DNA from 3 places in the Gordonia sp. NPDC003376 genome. Region 3 is predicted to be linked to each of the others. Evidence: riboswitches for the same ligand, from Rfam matches in the RefSeq annotation. Region 3 holds a riboswitch; each other region holds the start of a gene.

Region 1 (6,319 bases), on a different contig from region 3:
GTTGACCCACAGACGCTGCGGGCCGACGGCGCTGAGCGCCTCGGCCAGCGAGGTCTCGATCTCCGAAGTGTCGGGAACACGTGGCGAATGGATGTCGTAGACACCCGGGCCGACGGCGTTGGCGAACCCGACGCTGTTGAGGTCGTCGAGCACCTCCATGTGCGACCGTGCCGCCTCGATCGAGGTGACGTCGGCGTCGAGTTCGGCGATCGCACCGATGACCTCGCCGAACTCCGAATAGCACAGGTGCGTATGGATCTGGGTCGCATCGGCGACACCCGACGTCGAGAGCCGGAATGCCCGTACCCCCCACCCGAGATACGCCTGTTTGTCGGCGTTTCGCAGCGGAAGCAGCTCACGCAGGGCAGGCTCGTCGACCTGGATGATGCCGACACCGGCGTTCTCCAGATCCACCGTCTCGTCGCGGATCGCCAGGGCGATCTGATCGGCCGACTCCGACAGCGGCTGATCATCACGGACGAACGACCACGCCAGAATGGTGACCGGGCCGGTCAGCATGCCCTTCACCGGTTTCGTGGTCAGGCTCTGGGCGTAGGTGATCCAGTCGACCGTCATCGGGTGCGGACGCTCCACGTCGCCGAACAGGATCGGCGGGCGCACGCAACGTGTGCCATAGGACTGCACCCAACCGTTGACCGTCGTGAAGAACCCGTCGAGCTGCTCGGCGAAATACTGCACCATGTCGTTGCGCTCCGGCTCACCATGAACCAGGACGTCCAGGCCGATCTGCTCCTGCAGGTCGACCACGGACTTGATCTCTTCGCGCATCTTCTGCTCGTAGCCGGCCTGATCGATCTCACCCTTGCGCAGTGCCGCACGCGCGAGACGGATCGCCGAGGTCTGCGGGTACGAGCCGATCGTCGTCGTCGGCAGCGGCGGCAGGTCCAGCCGGTCGTTCTGTGCGGCCAGCCGCTCGGCGGCCTCGCCACGGGTGACGTCGGCATCACTCACCGCAGCCAGACGCTCACGTATGGCATCGACGTGCACTCGCGGATCGGTGGCGCGGGTGGCCAACGCAGCCGCACAGGCGTCGAACGCGGCGGCCTCTGCCTCGCGTCCGCCGGTCAGCGCCCGCGACAGGGTGGCGACCTCGACGTACTTCTCGGCACCGAACGCCAGCCAGCCCCGCAGGTTGTCGTCGACCCCGGTCTCCGGCTCCAGAGAGTAGGGGACATGCAGCGTCGAGCACGACGTCGACACCGCCAGCGAACCGGTGGAACCCAGCAGGGTGCCGAGGGTGGCGAGAGCCTTCTCCAGATCGGTGCGCCAGATGTTTCGGCCGTCGACCACACCGGCGACCACATGCAGACGCGACAGCTCCGGGACGTCGACGACGCTCTCCAGGCGGCCCTCGATCAGATCCACCGCCACACCGTCGACACCCGAACGGGCCAGCGCCGGCAGTGCCTCCCCGGCATCACCGAAGTAGGTGGCGACCAAGATCTTCGGACGCGTCGTCGCCTGTGCCAGCGCCGAGTACACCGAACCGGACAGCGACGGAAGGCCCGAGGCGATATCGGTGACCAGGGCGGGCTCGTCGATCTGCACCCACTCGACACCCGCCTCGGCCAGCACACGCAGCAGCTCCAGGTAGCAGGGGAGTAGCTCGTTGATCCGGTCGAGCGGCGAACCCGCACCGATCGGCTTCGACAGCGCCAGGAAGGTGATCGGACCGATCACCACCGGGCGTGCGTTGACCCCGGCGTCGCGGGCCTCGGCGACCTCGGCCAGCACCTTCTCCGGGTTCAGCGTGAAGCTGGTGTCGGCGCCGATCTCCGGCACCAGGTAGTGATAGTTGGTGTCGAACCACTTGGTCATCTCCAGTGGGGCGACGTCGGCGGTACCACGCGCGGCCGCGAAGTACCGGTCCAGTGGATCGGCGATCGCGGAAACCCGCTCGGGTAGTGCGCCCAGCATCACCGCGGTGTCGAGGACCTGGTCGTAGTAGGAGAAGGTGTTCACCGGGATCGAATCGAGCCCCGCGGCCGACAGCTGTGCGACAGTGTCGGCGCGCAGACCGGCGGCAGTGGCCTCGAGCTCGACGGCGTCGAGACGCCCCGCCCAGTAGGCCTCGATCGCGCGCTTGAGTTCACGACGCGGACCGATCCGGGGAGCGCCGAGCACGGTCGCGGTAAAGGGTGAGTTGGTCCTCTCGGACATGAGACATTCACTCCTGCAATGGTTTCCGACGGTCGTCGCCATTGCGGGCACGGCGGGCAGCCCCAGGGAGGTACGCGAGAAGGCGACCTCGAAGTCAGCATGTCCGACCTGCGCCCTGTCCACGAGGCGACGAGCCACCGACCGCGGCGCGGCCGGTACAGGAGGCAGGTCTTCGGACTCGTCGACAGGCGCGGATCGCTCCGCGGAACCTACTGGCCGTCGCTTCCCGGGCATGGGCCCAGTGCACGTGACGGCGGTCGTTTCGACATACCGCTGCGGGACAGTTCCGGATTCACACCGGATTCCCTCTCACCCGTCCGACGTCGTCAGACATCACACGGACTCGACGCCGACGATCGGGTGTAGGGGCTCCATGACATCCCGGTCGGCGAACCAACTGCGCCGCCCATCATAGGACAGCCATACCGGAACACGGCACAGTGCTCTGTTGTCTGCGCCGACTGTGTCGTCGCGGGCCCGCGCGACGGTGGTTGGCTCCCAGCGCAACCTGCAGAGGTTTCGACGGTCGGTCGGCCTCGCTGGGCGAGGACGTCCTGCTCAACCATCGTGTGGGGTGGTTGGCGTCGGGCGCAGCGTGCCGGGGTGTCGACGGTCGGTCGGCTTCGCTGGGCGAGGACGTCCTGCTCAACCATCGTGTGGGGTGGTTGGCGTCGGGCGCAGCGTGCCGGGGTGTCGACGGCCGGTCGGCTGAGCTGGGCGAGGACGTCCAGCTCAGCCGGCGTGTGGCATCAGCTGCCCCGATACGTCGAGTAGGCGAACGGGCTCAGCAACACCGGCACGTGGTGGTGCCGATCGGCGTCGTCGACCGTGAAGCAGATGTCGATCTCGGGGTAGAACGCCTCGATATCGTTGTCGGAGAACCATTCACCGGTCTCGAACACGAGGTGGTAGATACCCGGGACCAAGGCGTCGGTGGTCACCTGGCCGATGCGGCCATCGGCGTCGGTGACCCCCGACGCCAGCTCGCCGCCGGCGGCGTCCTGCAGGATCACCGACATCCCGACGGCAGGGGCACCGGATGTGGCATCCAGGACATGGGTGGACAAACCGGACATCGCGTCGTTGCTCCTCAGCTCGGATCAGTCGTCAACATACTCGACCGCGGGCGTCAGCATCCGGGCAAGGCGGCTGCGATTGATCTTGCCCAGTTCCATGCGCATCACCCGGCGCTCGGTCTCCGGGTCGTTGCGTATGCGTTCCTTGAGGATGCCCAGCAGTTCCGCGGCCGGCCGACCGTTCGCGAACACCAGATAGACGTGCCCGAAGCGGTTCTCGTAGGCCGCGTTGAGTTCCTTCAACTCGGCCAGCACCGCGGCGTCCGCCCCGGCAACCCCCGACTGCTCGCGATGGGAGGAGGGGTTGTCGGGACGGTCACCGATTCGGGGATGCCCCGACAACGCCTCGTCCAGGTCGGTCTCGGTGAGTTCGGCGAGGATCAGGTCCGCATAGTCGAGCAGTGCGTCGTCGTCGGAGAACGGGCGGGCCCGGGCGACGCGGAGCGCCCAGATCGACGAACTGCAGCATTCGTAGAGGGTACTGATGGCCTGCCGTTCACTGAGCTCGTTGAAACTGGACAAACCTCGCCAATCGACTCTTCGCACGCAGACCAGCCTAGGAGAGTTCGGGCTGACGTGAGAACCGGGCAGAGGTGATCGGGTTCGCATCGGCCACGAGGTCGTCGAACCGGTAGTTCGCGATCTTCGCGATCTCGATCAGCGCGAACGACTTCTCCGACGTCGACGAATTGTCCATGCGCGCCCAGCCGTTGCGCAGCACCCGGTCGTAGCGTTCGGTCTCGCGCGCACAGATCACCAGCGGGAAGCCGAAGTGATCCCGATACGCCGCGGCGAGGTTCACCACGTTCTCGTGCTCGGTCTCCTCGAGGTGCGAGAGCCCCTTGTGATCGACGGCCTGCAGTTCGCCGGTCTCCTCGTCCTCGGCGCCCAGATCGGGGAAGGCGCGGATCAGGTCGAGCTGTTCGGTGTCGCTGCCGGTGAGCATGGCCTCCTGGAAGGCGCTGCGCAGGTCGTGGGCATCCTCGAACGGACGCTGGTCGAAGGCCCGGTCGAGTACCCAGTCGACACCCTGCACCACGTCGCCGAAGGTCTCCCGGAACTGCTCGACGCTCATCTCGTTGACCTCGTCGAGGGTGATGGCTCCGCCGCCGGCCACCGCCGGACCCTTGTTCCCGATGTGGAAGAACAGGAGGTTCAACAGGATTGCGGTGATCGCACCCATCGTGATGCCGGTCGAGAACGGGATCTGCAGGATCAGGTTGGGCATGGCCTGGTCGACGCCGGGCAGAGCCGGGACGTCGACGTGGGCGCCCTTCTCGATCACGGTGGTCGGTGCCGACGACTGCGAGAACTGCACGTAGAGTGCCACCGCGAGCGAGGTGGCGGAGATGATCAGATTGCGGTGATCGGTGAAGTCCACCGAGGTCAGGGTCTGGATACCGACGATCGCGACGGTCGCGAACATGATCAGGGCCGCACCGCCGAGTACCGGGGCGGGGATCGACTCGACCACCTTGGCCAGCTTGGGCAGCAGACCCAGGATGATCATGATGACACCGGCGCATGCCACCACCCAGCGGCTCTTGACGCCGGTCAGGCGCACCAGGCCGACGTTCTCGGAGAACGCGGTGTACGGGAACGAGTTGAACGAGCCGCCGATGACGGTGGCGACACCGTCGGCGCGGACCGCCGCGGCCACGTCGTCGGCCTTGATCCGCTTGCCGACGATTTCACCGGTCGCGAAGATCGACCCGGTCGACTCCACCGCGACCACCAGCAACACCACGATCATCGACACGATGGCGACGACGTCCCACTGCGGCCAGCCGAACGCGAACGGCGGAGTGAAGCCCAGCCAGTTGGCCTCACCGACCGACGAGAAGTGCGCGTCACCGCACAGCCAGGCCACGAAGGTGCCCACCACCAGACCGAGCAGGATGGCGATGGTGGCCATGAAGCCGCGGAAGAACCGCTGCATCAGGACGATCAGCAGGATGGTGCCCAGGGCGTAGCACACCCACTTCCAGTTGCCCGGATCCTTGAGGTGCTGGTTGGGATCGGTCACCGCATCGCCGGCACCCACCGGGATCAGACAGACACCGATGATGGTGATCAGCGTTCCCGTCACCACCGGCGGAAGGAAGCGGATCAGTTTGGCGAAGAACGGGGCCATCAGGAAGGTGAAGACACCGGCCGCGATCACCGCGCCGTACACCGTCTGGAGCCCGACGCGGCCGCCGCCGTGCTGATTGGCGATCTGGATCACCGGGGCGAGGGTCGCGAACGTGATGCCCTGCAGCAGTGGGAGGCGCACGCCGATCTTCCAGATGCCGACCGACTGGAGCAGCGAGGCGATGCCACAGGTGAACAGATCGGCGGTGATCAGCATGGTGAGGGCCTCGTTGTCGAGGCCGATCGCCCGCGCGATCAGCAGCGGGACGAGGACCGCGCCGGCGTAGAAGGCGACGACATGCTGGGCACCGAGCGCGACCAGTCTGCCGGGGGGCGGCACCTGGTCGACGGGATGAACCCGCTTGCGCTTGGCTGGTACGGATGCGGCTGGGGCCGAGTCGGTGGACATCGCCATCTCCCTGCGACGGATGAACATGGTTCGATGCGGCGATGGATGAGGAACACCGCCGCATCAGCAGCTAAATAGTGGACCCGCGCAACGGTTCTCGCGACCGCGTGATCGTATATTGCGGTGGTGTAACCACGCCTCGTTCGGTGGTCTGCTGCCGTCGGGCGGCACTACCGTGGACGTGGTGGACCCGGGTCTTCGTCACCGTCGGAAAGGGGATCGACCATGTATGTCGGTGCGGTTCTCGCGGCCGGCGGGGGCAGAAGATTTGGTATCCCGAAAATCCTTGCCCAGCAAGGAGAGTGGCTCGACATCGCGGTCGATGCACTGCGACGTGGCGGGTGCGCCGAGGTGCTGGTCGCGATGGGAGCGGCACTCGTCGATCCGCCGTCGGAGTCGCACGCGGTGACGGTCCCGGACTGGGCTGTGGGAGTCTCGGCGAGTGTGCGTGCGGTACTCGATCACGTCGCCGATCGGCCCGAGATGGACGGGGTTGTTTTACATGTTGTTGACACGCCGG
Region 2 (6,319 bases), on a different contig from region 3:
CGGTGTGGCTCGTGGTCGCCGGCTGACCCGGGCAATCCGATGGGACACCCGCCCCGAGGGAGCGCTTGTACACCACGGTGAATTCGCCGTCGTCGGTGAAGATACGCGTCTGCACGCCGTATACATCGGCGATCAGCTCGGTGGTCAGCACCTCGGCGGGCGGACCGAACGACACCACCCGTCCTGCCCGCATCACCAGCAACCGGTCGCAGTACCGGGCCGCCAGGTTGAGGTCGTGCAAGGCGACGTAGCTGGTCACCGGCAGATCCGCGACCAACGCGAGGACGTCGAGCTGGTGGGCGATGTCGAGATGATTGGTCGGCTCGTCGAGCAGCAACTCGGCCGGCTCCTGTGCGAGCGCCCGTGCGATCTGCACACGCTGACGTTCACCGCCGGACAAGGTGTGCCACATCCGGTGCGCCTTGTCGGTCAGACCGGTCTGTGCCAGCACCCGCTCCACCACATCGTCACCGCCGGCATCGGCGCCGAGCATCGACGCGTGCGGAATCCGGCCCAGCCGGACCACGTCCACCACCTCGATGTCGGTGTCGGTGGCCGAGTGCTGCGACACCACCGCCACGCGGCGGGCGATCTCCCGTCGCCGGAGCGAACCGATTTCGGTGCCGTCGAGGCGCACCGTCCCCGAGTCCGGCCGCGTCACCCCGGCCAGCGCGCGGATCAGCGAGGACTTCCCGGACCCGTTGGGGCCGAGGATTCCGACGGTCTCCCCCGGCTCCGGTTGCAGCGTCACACCGTCGAGGATGAGGTGGCCGCCGCGGCTCCACCGGATCTCGTGCGCGGTCAAGGTCATGAAGGCCTCCGCATCCGGATCAACAGGACCGCGAACACCGGGACACCGATGAGCGCGGTCACCACTCCGACCGGGATCTCCTGGGGTGCGAACACCGTCCGCGACAACGCGTCCACCCAGATCATGAAGACCCCGCCGGTCACCGCGACCGCGGGCAGCAACCGCCGATGCCCGATCCCGACCAGCAGCCGGGTGGCATGCGGGAGCACGAGCCCGACGAAGCCGATCGCACCGACCGCACTGACCAGCGTGGCGGTCACCACCGCGACGATGGTCAGTAGCAGGGCCCGCTCACGGCCCACCGACACGCCCAGTGTCGCCGCGGCACCGGCCCCGAAGGTGAACGCGTCGAGCGAGGCCGCACGGACCAGACACACCGCGAACCCGAGGCCGGTGGCGACCGCGCACAGCGCGACCTGGTTCCAGGTGACCCCCGACATCGACCCCAGCAGCCAGAACAGGATGCCACGGGTCCGCTCGGCATCGGCCGAGGAGATCACGATGAAGGAGGTGAGCGACGAGAACAGCTGGGTTCCGGCCACACCGGCGAGCACGATCCGCGACGTCCCGCCGCCTGCGCCCATCGCCAGGGCCATCACCACGACGAACGAGACGATGGCACCGGCGAAGGCACCCGCCGACAACGACAGCACCCCGCCGCCCACACCGAGCACCACCACCACGACGGCGCCGGTCGAGGCGCCCGACGACACACCGAGGACGTACGGGTCGGCCAGCGGATTGCGCAGCAGCGACTGCATGATCACACCGCACATGGCCAACCCCGCACCACATACCGCTGCCATCAGCGCCCGCGGAAAGCGCAGTTCCCACACGATGCCCTGCCGGACCGGCGAGAGGTCGGAGTCGGGGCCGCCGAGGTGGGCCAGGATCACGCGGTAGACATCGGCCACCGACAGGTCGGCGACGCCGATGGTCACCGACACCGCGATCGAGGCGACCAACGCGATCGGTCCGATCACCCAGATCGCCGACCGCGCAAGAGTGGAGGCCCGCTGCCCGGCCGGCGGACGCTCCAGTGTCGTCGTCATCGGGGGCCTTTCAGCCTGCGAGGTTCCAGCCGCGCAATGCGGCCGAGACCTTCTCGGCGCCGTCGACGGTGCGGATGGACGGATTGAGGTCGGCGCCGTTGACCACGATGTACCGCTTGTTCTGCACCGCCTCCATCTTGCTGGTCACCGGATTCGATTCCAGGAAGGCGATCTTGCTGTCGAGCGCGTCGCCGTCGATGCTGCGGCGGCTGAGGTCGGCGAGCACGATCGCGGTGGGATTGCGGTCGGCCACACTCTCCCAGCTCACCTGCGGCCACTCGTCGGTGGTGTCGGCGTAGATGTTCGTCGCGCCGACGGAACCGGAGATCACACCCGACGATCCGCAGCACCCGGCCATATACGGCGTCCGGGTGTCGGCGAACCAGTACACCAGCGAGGTGTCGTCATCCGTCCTGGTGATGGCTGCCGCCGAATACCGTTGCCGCAGAGACGATATCAGCTCCTCACCACGGTCGGAGACATCGAAGATCTGGGCGAGCTCACGGATCTCCTGGTAGATCAGGTCCATGGTCAGCGGTTCCGAACGCGCGCCGTCGGCGTTCACGCTGGTCGCCGCGCGCCCCACGCAGTCGGTCGGCGAGAGGTAGGTGCCCACGCCGAGCCGTTCGAACTGGTCGCGGTCGCCGACGCCGCCGGGACCGAGCGTTCCGCCGAACGACGCGGTCACGAAGTCGGGCTCGGTGGCCAGTACCGTCTCCAGCGACGGCTTGTTGTCGGCCAGGCGCGGGACCGACTCATTCGCCTGTGCCAGATCGGCTTTCACGGGATCGGTCCAGGTCGCGGTCCCCACCATGCGATCGGCGAGCCCCAGCGACAGCAGGATCTCGGTGGAGCCCTGGTTCAGCGACACCACGCGCTGCGGGGCCTGTTCGACGGCCACCGTCTGGCCGCAGTTCTCGATCGAGACCGCCGCCGCGGAGGCGTCGTCACCGTCGGAATCGGTCGAACATGCCACTGCGGCAGCCGCTATCGTCAACGATCCGATGATCGCGAGCGATCGCCGCATCGACGTCTGTGAGATCAGGTGACCCACCTGCGCCCTTCGTCATGCGGGCACACCGGGGCGTCAGGACACCGGGCGGCCACCCAACCGGCCCGGACGCGAACGCACCGACCATATCCCGCGAGGTCGATGTGCACCGCGGAGGTGTTCCACGGTGACGTCGGCAGGTCTTCGGACTCCGGACCCGGCACCTTCGTGCCACCTACCGATGGCCGCTTCCCGGGTCGTCACCGACCCAGTGCCCTGGCCACCATCGTTTCCGTCACCGCTGCGGGGCAGCTCTGGATTCTCACCAGATTCCCTCTTGGCCGGCCGAGGCGATTCCCCGGCCGGACCGACGCGGGGCGAGCCTATCAGCCGTCGATTGCGACATTTCCGGCACCCGGGTCCGGACGGGCGCGGGGTGTCAGCCGCGTGCCAGATCCGCCAGGACCGCCGCGCTGACCGCCCAGTCCATGCACTTGTCGGTCACCGACTTGCCGTACACGAGCGGTTCGGCGTCCGGCGACTGCGCCCCGGCCTCGATGAAGCTCTCCAGCATCACACCGCTGATGACCGGTTCGCGGCCGGCCGCGCGAGTCGCACGCACCGACGCCGCGATCTCGGCGGCCACCTGCGCCTGGCGCACATGATCTTTGCCGGAGTTGGCGTGGCTGGCGTCGATCATGACGCGAGCGGGCAGGCCCGCCTTGTCCAGTGCCGCAACCGCATCGGCGATCGACACCTCGTCGTAGTTCGGGCCGGGGGTGCCGCCGCGCAGGATGATGTGACAGTCGGTGTTACCCGCCGACTCCACCAGTGCACCACGCCCGAAGTCGTCGACACCGAAGAAGACATGCTGCGCCGCAGCGGCTTTCACACCGTCGATGGCGACCTGCACATTGCCGTCGGTACCGTTCTTGAACCCGATCGGCATCGACAGGCCGGAGGCGAGCTGGCGGTGCACCTGCGACTCGGTGGTGCGGGCGCCGATCGCTCCCCACGCCACCGCGTCGGCGATGTACTGCGGGCTGGTCGGCTCGAGGAATTCACAGCCCACCGGCAGTCCGAGATCGATGATGTCGAGCAGCAACGAGCGCGCGGTACGCAGTCCCCGCTCGACGTCGTATGTCCCGTCCATGCCGGGGTCGTTGATCAGACCCTTCCACCCGACGGTGGTGCGCGGCTTCTCGAAGTAGACCCGCATCACGATCTTGAGGCGGCCCTCGTACTGCGTGGCCAGCGGCGCCAGGCGCCGGGCGTAGTCGAGAGCGGCCACGGGATCGTGCACCGAACACGGTCCGACGACGACCAGCAGCCGATCGTCGGCACCGGCCAGGATGGCGGCGATCTCGTCGCGATCACGCTGCACGGCCACGGCGCGGCGTGCGGTCAGCGGCAGTTCGGTGCGGATCACATCCGGCGACGGGATCGAACGGAAGGCCTTGACCCTACGGTCCGAGGTGTTCTCGACGGTGTCGATGGACGTCGACGTCCGGGGCAGATCTCCGAGGGTGGTCACGGTGTGCCTTTCGCGGGTGTGCGGGCCTGTCATCCCGCCGGCCACCGGCTGTCGTCATCGGAGGCCCTTGAAATGACAAGAGCAGCGACCGTTCTGGTCACTGCTCGGGCTCCGGGTTGTGTGGTGTGCGCAGTCAGCGCTTCATCGCAGGCTCACCCGGAGCCTCGATAAAGCGCCAATACACGCGCACGGAGTGGATCACGTCGCCGAGGCTAGCACACATCTACGCAACCAGGCGAAACATGGTGGTCACATATCGCACCGACGACCACTCGCCGGGCTGACGGTCGCGCGTGCACGGCGGACCACCCGACCTACGGATGACCACGGTCGATGAGGTGACTGAGCACGATGATCGACTCGGTCCGATCCACCGGTCCGGCCTGCCGGATGCGTTCGAGGGCCCGTTCGAGATGGTGCACATCACGGGCCATCAGCCGCAGGATGGCATCGGCCTGCCCGGTGATCGTCGCCGCCGACACCACCTCGTGGATCGGCTCCCACGACACCCGCAGCTCCTCCGGCGAGATGTTGCCCCGACAGAACACCTGCACATAGGCCTCGGTGTTCCACTGCATCGCGGCCGGATCGATCACCGTGGTGAAACCGATGATCACGCCATCGGCGACGAGCCGGTCGACGCGCCGCTTCACCGCGGGCGCCGACAACCCCACCTGCGCACCGATGTCGGCGTAGGTGGCGCGGGCGTCCCGGGTGAGGCAGACGAGCACCTTCTCGTCCAGATCGTCGAGCTCGCGCAAGACATCCATCCTTGTCCGCAGATTGCGATCGAAATCTTCAACAGATGCGCAATCTGTGACGATTGATTGCATCAGATGCCGACCCTACGCTCGATTCATGACGCTGACCAGCTCGCGCCCTGCCGTGTCCGAACCCCGAATCGCCCGTCCTCGCACCTTTGCGATGACCCCACCGACGTTCTTCACCGTCACCTATGCGATCAACCCGTGGATGGACCCGACCGTCCCGGTCGACACCGGCCGCGCGGTCGCCCAGTGGGAACAGTTGTGCCGGATCTATCGCCGTCTCGGGCACACGGTGCACCTCGTCGACCCCCAGCCGGGTCTGCCCGACATGGTCTACGCCGCCAACGGCGGGCTCGTGGTGGACGGTCGGGCGATCGCCGCGCGCTTCACCTTTCCCGAGCGCGCCGACGAGGCAGGCCACTACGCCGAGTGGTTCACCGCCTCAGGCCTGGGCGAGGTGCGCCAGACCGTCGGGACGCAGGAGGGAGAGGGCGACTTCCTCGTCGTCGGCGACCGTATCCTGGCCGGTACGGGGTTCCGCACCGATCCCGCCACGCATGCCGAGGTCGCCGGGATCACCGGGCTGCCGGTGATCACGCTGGAACTCGTCGACCCGCGGTTCTACCACCTCGACACCGCCCTCGGCGTGCTCGACGAGCACACCATCGCCTACTACCCACCAGCCTTTTCCGCGGCGTCACGACGACTGCTCGCCGAGCTCTACCCGGACGCGATCATCGCGACCGACGCCGACGCCGAGGCGCTCGGACTCAACCTGGTCTCCGATGGGCACAACGTCGTGATGACCGATGCCGCACCAGGTCTCGCGGACCGACTCCGTGACGCGGGGTTCGAACCGATCGGCGTCGATCTGTCCGAGCTGCTCGCAGGTGGTGGCGGGGTCAAATGCTGCACACTGGAGCTACGCCTGCCCGATCCCGGCCGGGCGGTGTCCCACCGAACGGAGGCAACGATGCCGGACCTCGCCGAACCTCATGTGGCACACAACTACTCACCGCTACCCGTGACGGCCGCGTCCGCCGAGGGCGCATGGATCACCGATGTCGACGGTCGCCGGTATCTCGACTGCCTGGGCGCCTACTCCGCGGTGAACTTCGGCCACCGCAATCCCGAGATCGTGGCCGCGGCACGCGCCCAACTCGA
Region 3 (6,319 bases):
GGGCTCGGTGATCGCCCAGGCCCCGACCTTCTCCATGGTGACCAGCTCCGGCAGCCATCGCTTCTTCTGTGCGAGGGTGCCCTTGCCACGGATGGTGGAGACGGTCAGCCCCATGCTCACGCCGAGCGAGGCGACCAGGCCCAGGCTCACCCCGGCCAGTTCCATGTTGAGGATCAGAAACATCGAGTTACCGCCGCCCATGCCGCCACCGCCCGACGACGTGGTCTCCCCGGCCGATTCGGCGGCGAGCTCCTTCTCCAGCCCTTCGGCCGCCATCGCGTCGACCCCGAAGGTGGACAACAACTTCCGAGTGATGTCGTAGGGCGGCAGCACCCCGGTCTCGAGTTCGTCGACGTGCGGCCGGACCTCCTTGTCGATGAACGCACGTAGCGCATCCCGCACCATCAGGTCTTCCTCGGACCACTCGAACATCGACACCTCCGTTGAACACGACGACCCCGCGTCGACGAGAACACGTTTCAGTTTCCCACTGTGTCAGGTGTCACGTGCTGCTGTCCAGAGATCCCTGTCCGGAGACCACCTTGTCCGGCAGGAATCCTGCCCGGGGATCAGGGTGCGGGGTAGTGATGGGCCGGGGCGACGTCCACCGCGAAGAAGCCCGCCGGGTCACCGGCGAGCACGGCCTGCGCCACCGGCATCGCGACCACGGCAAACAGGTCGGCACCGGCGGCGGACACCTCGTCGCGCCAGGCGAGGATGCGGGCGACGAAGGCGGCCAGGGACTCTCCGCCGTGCGGGGTCGAGTCAGGGTCGGTGAAGAACGCACCGAGGGCCGACGGGTCGATCTGCTCGGGCACACATCCCGACCACGAGCCGACGTCGAGTGTGGCCAGCCGGTCGTCGAGGGTCGGCCCGGACACGGGCCGCCCCGGGGTGAACAGGGCGGGGGTGAACAGGGCGGGGGTGAACAGGGCGGGGGTCAGGAGCTCGGCGGTCTGGCGACTGGCGGCGTCGGGCCCCACCAGCATCGACCGGGCACCGGTATCCGCCGACCGGGCACCGGTATCCGCCGACCGGGCGTTCAACCGGGCCGCCAGCGCGAGGACCGACTTCCGTCCGACGTCGTCCAGAGACGGATCACCGCCGAATCGGAGGGCCTTGTTGGGGCCGCTCCGACCGGCGGTGATCAGATGAAGCGTCATTCGTCCGGACGTCAGCGGACGTCGGCGAGCGCCGCCGTTCCGGCCGACGACCTCGACCGGGTCAGCACACCCAGGATCGCGGCGAACGCGGTGGACAGCACGGTCCACAGGATCACCTGGTTGGCGATGACGTACACGCGGAAGTCTCCGATCACCGCACCCGGGAAGCCGGGGAAGACAATGGTCTGGCCGTCCATCACCGGTTCGGGCACCTCGTGGAACTCCGGCAGCAGGGCCGCGGTGATCGTGACGACCACCAGGAATCCGACGGCACCGAGGACACCGGCGAACAGTCCACCCAGACGCGGGCGCAGCCAGAACACCAGCACGACGGCGGCCACCACCGCGATCACCGAGACGGCCGTGATCGTCAGGTAGGCACCCGACCGGGCACCGATGGTGTCGTCGTCGCCGACGGCCGGCGGATTGGCCGGGTAGACGAAGAACGGCACCCCGAAGAACGCGATGAAGCCCAGTACGCCGAGGGCGGCGCCGACCCAGCGGTAGTCGGTCGCCGGGTAGTGGCGACCGATGTAGGTCCACAGGACGGTGAACGCGACGGCGAAGAACGCGCCCATGCACAGGGCGAACACGATGGTGCCGACGCCGGCGCCGATGTTCTCCTGCACGGTGCGGGTGAAGACCTCGCCCTCACCACCGTGAACGTGGCCGCTGTGGGCCTCCAGCAGGTGCTCCTCGGCCTCCGACCGGGCACCCTCGTAGTCGATCGCCTTGGCGACCTGCGGCTCGACGAAGATCCGAGCGAAGATGAACGCGACGATTCCGGCGACCAGGCCCGAGAGCAGGCCTGCGCCGATGAACTTCTTCTCCATGTGTGGTTGTCTCGCTTCCGTCCGCGTCAGTGGCAGGGGAAGCCGAGGAAGTGCCGTGCGTCGTGCACGAACTCATGGATGTGGGTGTCGGAACCGAACACCGACACCGCGCCCTGGTCGTAGCCGAGGAAGTAGTAGGCCATGCCGGCCAGGACCAGCGTGGCGGTCAGCCACAGCGCGGCCGAAGCGGCAGAGAGGTCGGGTACGGCAAGCGACACCGCTGTGCCCTGATGGGTGGTTGCGACCATCGGATCAATCCTTCCGTGGGATCATGCGTCCCAGCTGAAATAGCAGATTTTCCGACGTCCGGCGGCGTCCTGGCTCATCCCTCCGACCTGGTCGAATGGACTCACAGTGGCGCGACCGCTCCGGATTCACACCGGATTCTCCGCATGAACGTCTGCGAGCACGATACCCCTCCACCGAGACAGGGACCACGGAACCGTCGGTGGGCTGGAGGATGATGGACGACGTGTCCGATCCGGCAGAGATCCTGGCCCGGTTCACCGCGCCCACGAGGCAGTGGTTCACCGGGGCCTTCGCCGCGCCCACCGCCGCCCAGTCCGGCGCGTGGGAGTCCATCGCCGACGGCGACAACACGCTGGTCATCGCCCCGACCGGGTCGGGCAAGACACTGTCGGCGTTCCTCTGGGCACTCGATCGGCTCGCCGCCCGACCCGACCGCCCCCGGGGCACCACCCGGGTGCTCTACGTCTCCCCGCTCAAGGCGCTCGCCGTCGACGTCGAACGCAATCTGCGAGCGCCGCTGACCGGCATCACACGGGCCGCGCAGGAACTCGGTGAGCCCGAACCCGCGATCACCGTGGGGCTGCGTTCCGGCGACACCCCGGCAGCGCAGCGTCGGCTGCTGGTCCGGACCCCGCCGGACATCCTGATCACCACACCGGAGTCGTTGTATCTGATGCTCACGTCGTCGGCGCGCGAGTCGCTGACCGGCGTGGAAGCCGTGATCGTCGACGAGGTGCACGCAGTGGCCGGCACCAAACGCGGCACGCACCTCGCGCTCTCACTCGAACGACTCGACCGGCTGCTGGAGACCCCCGCACAGCGCATCGGGTTGTCGGCGACGGTGCGCCCGCCCGAGGTGGTGGCCCGGTTCCTGTCCGGGGCGGCCGACTGCACCGTGGTGCGTCCGCCGGCGGCCAAGACCTTCGACCTGCGGGTGGACGTCCCGGTGGAGGACATGGCGAACATCCCGGCACCGCCGGACGCCGACGGCGGGCTCGACGAGCTCGACGATGCCTTCTCCCCGACCGCCGGATCGTTGTGGCCGTACGTCGAGTCGGCGATCGTCGACCTGATCGAGGCCAACCGCAGCACCATCGTCTTCGCCAACTCCCGACGGTTGGCCGAGCGCCTGACCGCCCGGCTCAACGAGATCGCCGAGAATCGTGCCGGGGCGTCGGTGTCCGAAGCCGCGGTGCGAAACCAGCGCGTGGCGGGCGGCGCACCGGCGTTGGTGATGGCCAGTGGCGCGAGCGCCGGTACCGGGCACGTCCTCGCGCGGGCCCATCACGGCTCGGTCAGCAAAGAGCAGCGCGCCGAGATCGAGGACGACCTCAAGACCGGGCGGCTGCGCTGCGTGGTGGCCACCAGCTCACTGGAACTCGGCATCGACATGGGCGCCGTCGATCTGGTGGTACAGGTGGAGGCACCGCCGTCGGTGGCGAGTGGTCTGCAGCGGATCGGCCGGGCCGGACACCAGGTGGGCGAGATCAGCCAGGGTGTCCTGTTCCCCAAACATCGCACCGACCTGATCCACTGCACGGTGGCCGTGGCGCGGATGCGGGCCGGCGAGATCGAGGAGCTGACGGTTCCGACCAATCCGCTCGACGTGCTCGCCCAGCAGACGATCGCCGCGGCCGCCGTGGACGACCTCGACGTCGACGACTGGTTCGAGACCGTCCGGCGGTCGGCGCCGTACCGCGATCTCGGCCGGTCGGTGTACGAGGCGACCCTCGATCTGGTCTCCGGCCGGTTCCCGTCCGACGAATTCGCCGAACTCCGGCCCCGCGTGACCTGGGATCGCGACCGGAACACGTTGTCGGGGCGGCGCGGCGCCCAGCGGCTGGCGGTGACCTCCGGCGGGACCATCCCCGACCGTGGGTTGTTCGGCGTGTTCATGGTCGGTGAGAAGGCTGCCCGTGTCGGCGAGCTCGACGAGGAGATGGTCTACGAGTCGCGGGTCGGTGACGTGTTCGCGCTCGGCGCCACCAGCTGGCGGATCGAGGACATCACCCATGACCGGGTCCTGGTCTCCCCGGCGTTCGGCCAGCCGGGCAGGCTGCCGTTCTGGATCGGCGACAGCATCGGACGACCGGCCGAATTGGGTGCCGCCATCGGCAGATTCACCGGCGAGATCGCCGACCGCGCCGAACTCGACCGCCGCGCAGATGATCTCGGCCTCACCGACTTCGCCCGCGAGAACCTGGCCGCACTCATCGCCGAACAGCGCGAGGCCACCGGACATCTGCCCACCGACCGCACCCTGGTGGTCGAGCGATTCCGCGACGAACTCGGCGACTGGCGGCTGATCCTGCACTCGCCGTACGGCTTACGCGTGCATGCGCCGTGGGCGTCGGCGATCTCGGTGCAGCTCAAGGTCTCCCTCGGTCTCGACGGCGCGGTGACCGCCTCCGACGACGGGATCATCGTCCGCCTACCCGACACCGACGACACCCCGCCGGGTGCCGCCGTCTTCACCGTCGATCCCGACGAGGCGGAGCAGCTGATCACCGACGCACTCGCCGAGTCGTCGATGTTCGCCTCCCGGTTCCGCGAGTGCGCGGCGCGCGCACTGCTGTTGCCGCGCCGCGACCCCGGCCGGCGGGCACCGCTGTGGCAGCAACGCCAGCGCAGTGCCCAGTTGCTCGCCGTGGCATCGCGATTCCCGGACTTCCCGATCGTCCTGGAGGCCGTGCGCGAGTGCCTGCAGGACGTCTACGACCTGCCCGCCCTCATCGATCTGCTGCGACGGGTGGCCACCCGCAAGGTCCGGATGGTCGAGACCGAGACCGAGACCCCCTCCCCGTTCGCCGCGTCGATGCTGTTCGGCTACGTCGGCGCCTTCATGTACAACGACGACGCGCCGCTCGCCGAACGACGCGCCGCAGCACTGTCCTTGGACACCGCGTTGCTCGCGCAGCTGCTCGGTCGGGTCGACCTGCGCGAACTGCTCGACCCGGCGGTGATCGCCGAGGTCACCGCGCGCCTGCAACGTCTCGACCCACAACGGCGCGCACGTGACGCCGAGGACGTGGTGGATCTGCTGCGGTGGCTCGGCCCGTTGTCCACCGAGGCCGTGGCGCAACGGTTCCGGGCCGTCGACAGCGGTTCCGGCACAGACAGCGGTTCCGGCACAGACAGCGGTTCGGCCACCGATGATGGCCCGGACACCGGTGTCGTCGCGGCCGTGACGTCCGTTCTCGCCGGGTTGCACCGCGACGGCCTGATCATCTCGATCGGCCATCGGGGCCGCGCGCTGTGGGCGGCGGTCGAGGACACCGCGCGCCTGCGCGATGCGCTCGGCGTACCGGCCCCGCTGGGGGTGCCCGCCGCCTTCCTCGAATCCGTTCCCGACCCGGTGGGCGATCTCGTCCACCGCTACGCCCGCACGCACGGGCCGTTCACCGTCGCCGAGGCGGCCGAGGACATCGGGCTCGGGGTGGCCGTCGTCTCCGACACCCTGACGCGGTTGGCGGGTTCGCGGTCGGTGGTCGAGGGCGACTTCCTGTCCGGCGTCGCCGGCACCCAATGGTGTCATGCCGACGTCCTCGGGCAGATCCGCCGCGGTTCGCTCGCCGCGACCCGCGCCGAGGTCGCACCGGTCACCACCGATGCCTTCGCCCGCTTCCTGACCGACTGGCAGCACGTCACCCCCGGCGAGCAGCTCGGCGGTGTCGACGGCGTCGCGGTGGTGCTCGACCAGCTGGCCGGACACCCGCTGCCGGCGTCCGCGTGGGAATCGCTCATCCTGCCGGCCCGCGTCCCCGACTATTCCCCGGCGATGCTCGACGAGTTGCTGTCGGCGGGCGACGTGGTGTGGTCGGGCGCGGGTCGGATCGGTGGCGCCGACGGATGGATCCGATTCTGCCCGACCGACCTCGCCGAGGTGCTGCTGCCCGAGCCGGACGAGATCGACCTGACCGACATCCACCGGGAGTTGCTCGCTCGTTTCGCCACCGGCGGCGGGCTCCGTTATGCGCAGCTCACCGCAGATCTCGAGGACACCGGGATCACCGCGGGCGCCGATGCGCTCGAGTCCGCGCTGTGGGATCTGGTGTGGTCGGGGCATGTCTCCAA

Evidence for each region. A riboswitch is a leader RNA that binds a small molecule or an ion and turns the genes downstream of it on or off. The one in region 3 is predicted to bind cobalamin.
Region 1: another riboswitch for cobalamin. It lies ahead of metE (5-methyltetrahydropteroyltriglutamate--homocysteine S-methyltransferase); the one in region 3 lies ahead of ACWDUA_RS23470 (CbtB domain-containing protein).
Region 2: another riboswitch for cobalamin. It lies ahead of ACWDUA_RS10015 (ABC transporter substrate-binding protein); the one in region 3 lies ahead of ACWDUA_RS23470 (CbtB domain-containing protein).

Annotation. Positions count from the first base shown of each region.
Region 1 covers NZ_JBSFRM010000036.1:316-6,634, forward strand. The annotation lists gene metE (5-methyltetrahydropteroyltriglutamate--homocysteine S-methyltransferase) at 1-2,181, opposite strand, end outside; cobalamin riboswitch at 2,328-2,534, opposite strand; gene uraH (hydroxyisourate hydrolase) at 2,931-3,257, opposite strand; gene uraD (2-oxo-4-hydroxy-4-carboxy-5-ureidoimidazoline decarboxylase) at 3,282-3,803, opposite strand; gene uraD (2-oxo-4-hydroxy-4-carboxy-5-ureidoimidazoline decarboxylase) at 3,814-5,799, opposite strand; gene ACWDUA_RS23185 (nucleotidyltransferase family protein) at 6,025-6,319, shown strand, end outside.
Region 2 covers NZ_JBSFRM010000007.1:138,573-144,891, reverse strand. The annotation lists gene ACWDUA_RS10025 (ABC transporter ATP-binding protein) at 1-811, opposite strand, end outside; gene trhA (PAQR family membrane homeostasis protein TrhA) at 1-26, shown strand, start outside; gene ACWDUA_RS10020 (FecCD family ABC transporter permease) at 808-1,863, opposite strand; gene ACWDUA_RS10015 (ABC transporter substrate-binding protein) at 1,874-2,890, opposite strand; cobalamin riboswitch at 3,033-3,241, opposite strand; gene ACWDUA_RS10010 (3-deoxy-7-phosphoheptulonate synthase) at 3,294-4,388, opposite strand; gene ACWDUA_RS10005 (Lrp/AsnC family transcriptional regulator) at 4,703-5,149, opposite strand; gene rocD (ornithine--oxo-acid transaminase) at 5,247-6,319, shown strand, end outside.
Region 3 covers NZ_JBSFRM010000037.1:22,966-29,284, forward strand. The annotation lists gene ACWDUA_RS23455 (acyl-CoA dehydrogenase family protein) at 1-432, opposite strand, end outside; gene ACWDUA_RS23460 (histidine phosphatase family protein) at 570-1,163, opposite strand; gene ACWDUA_RS23465 (CbtA family protein) at 1,175-1,996, opposite strand; gene ACWDUA_RS23470 (CbtB domain-containing protein) at 2,023-2,244, opposite strand; cobalamin riboswitch at 2,288-2,450, opposite strand; gene ACWDUA_RS23475 (ATP-dependent helicase) at 2,469-6,319, shown strand, end outside.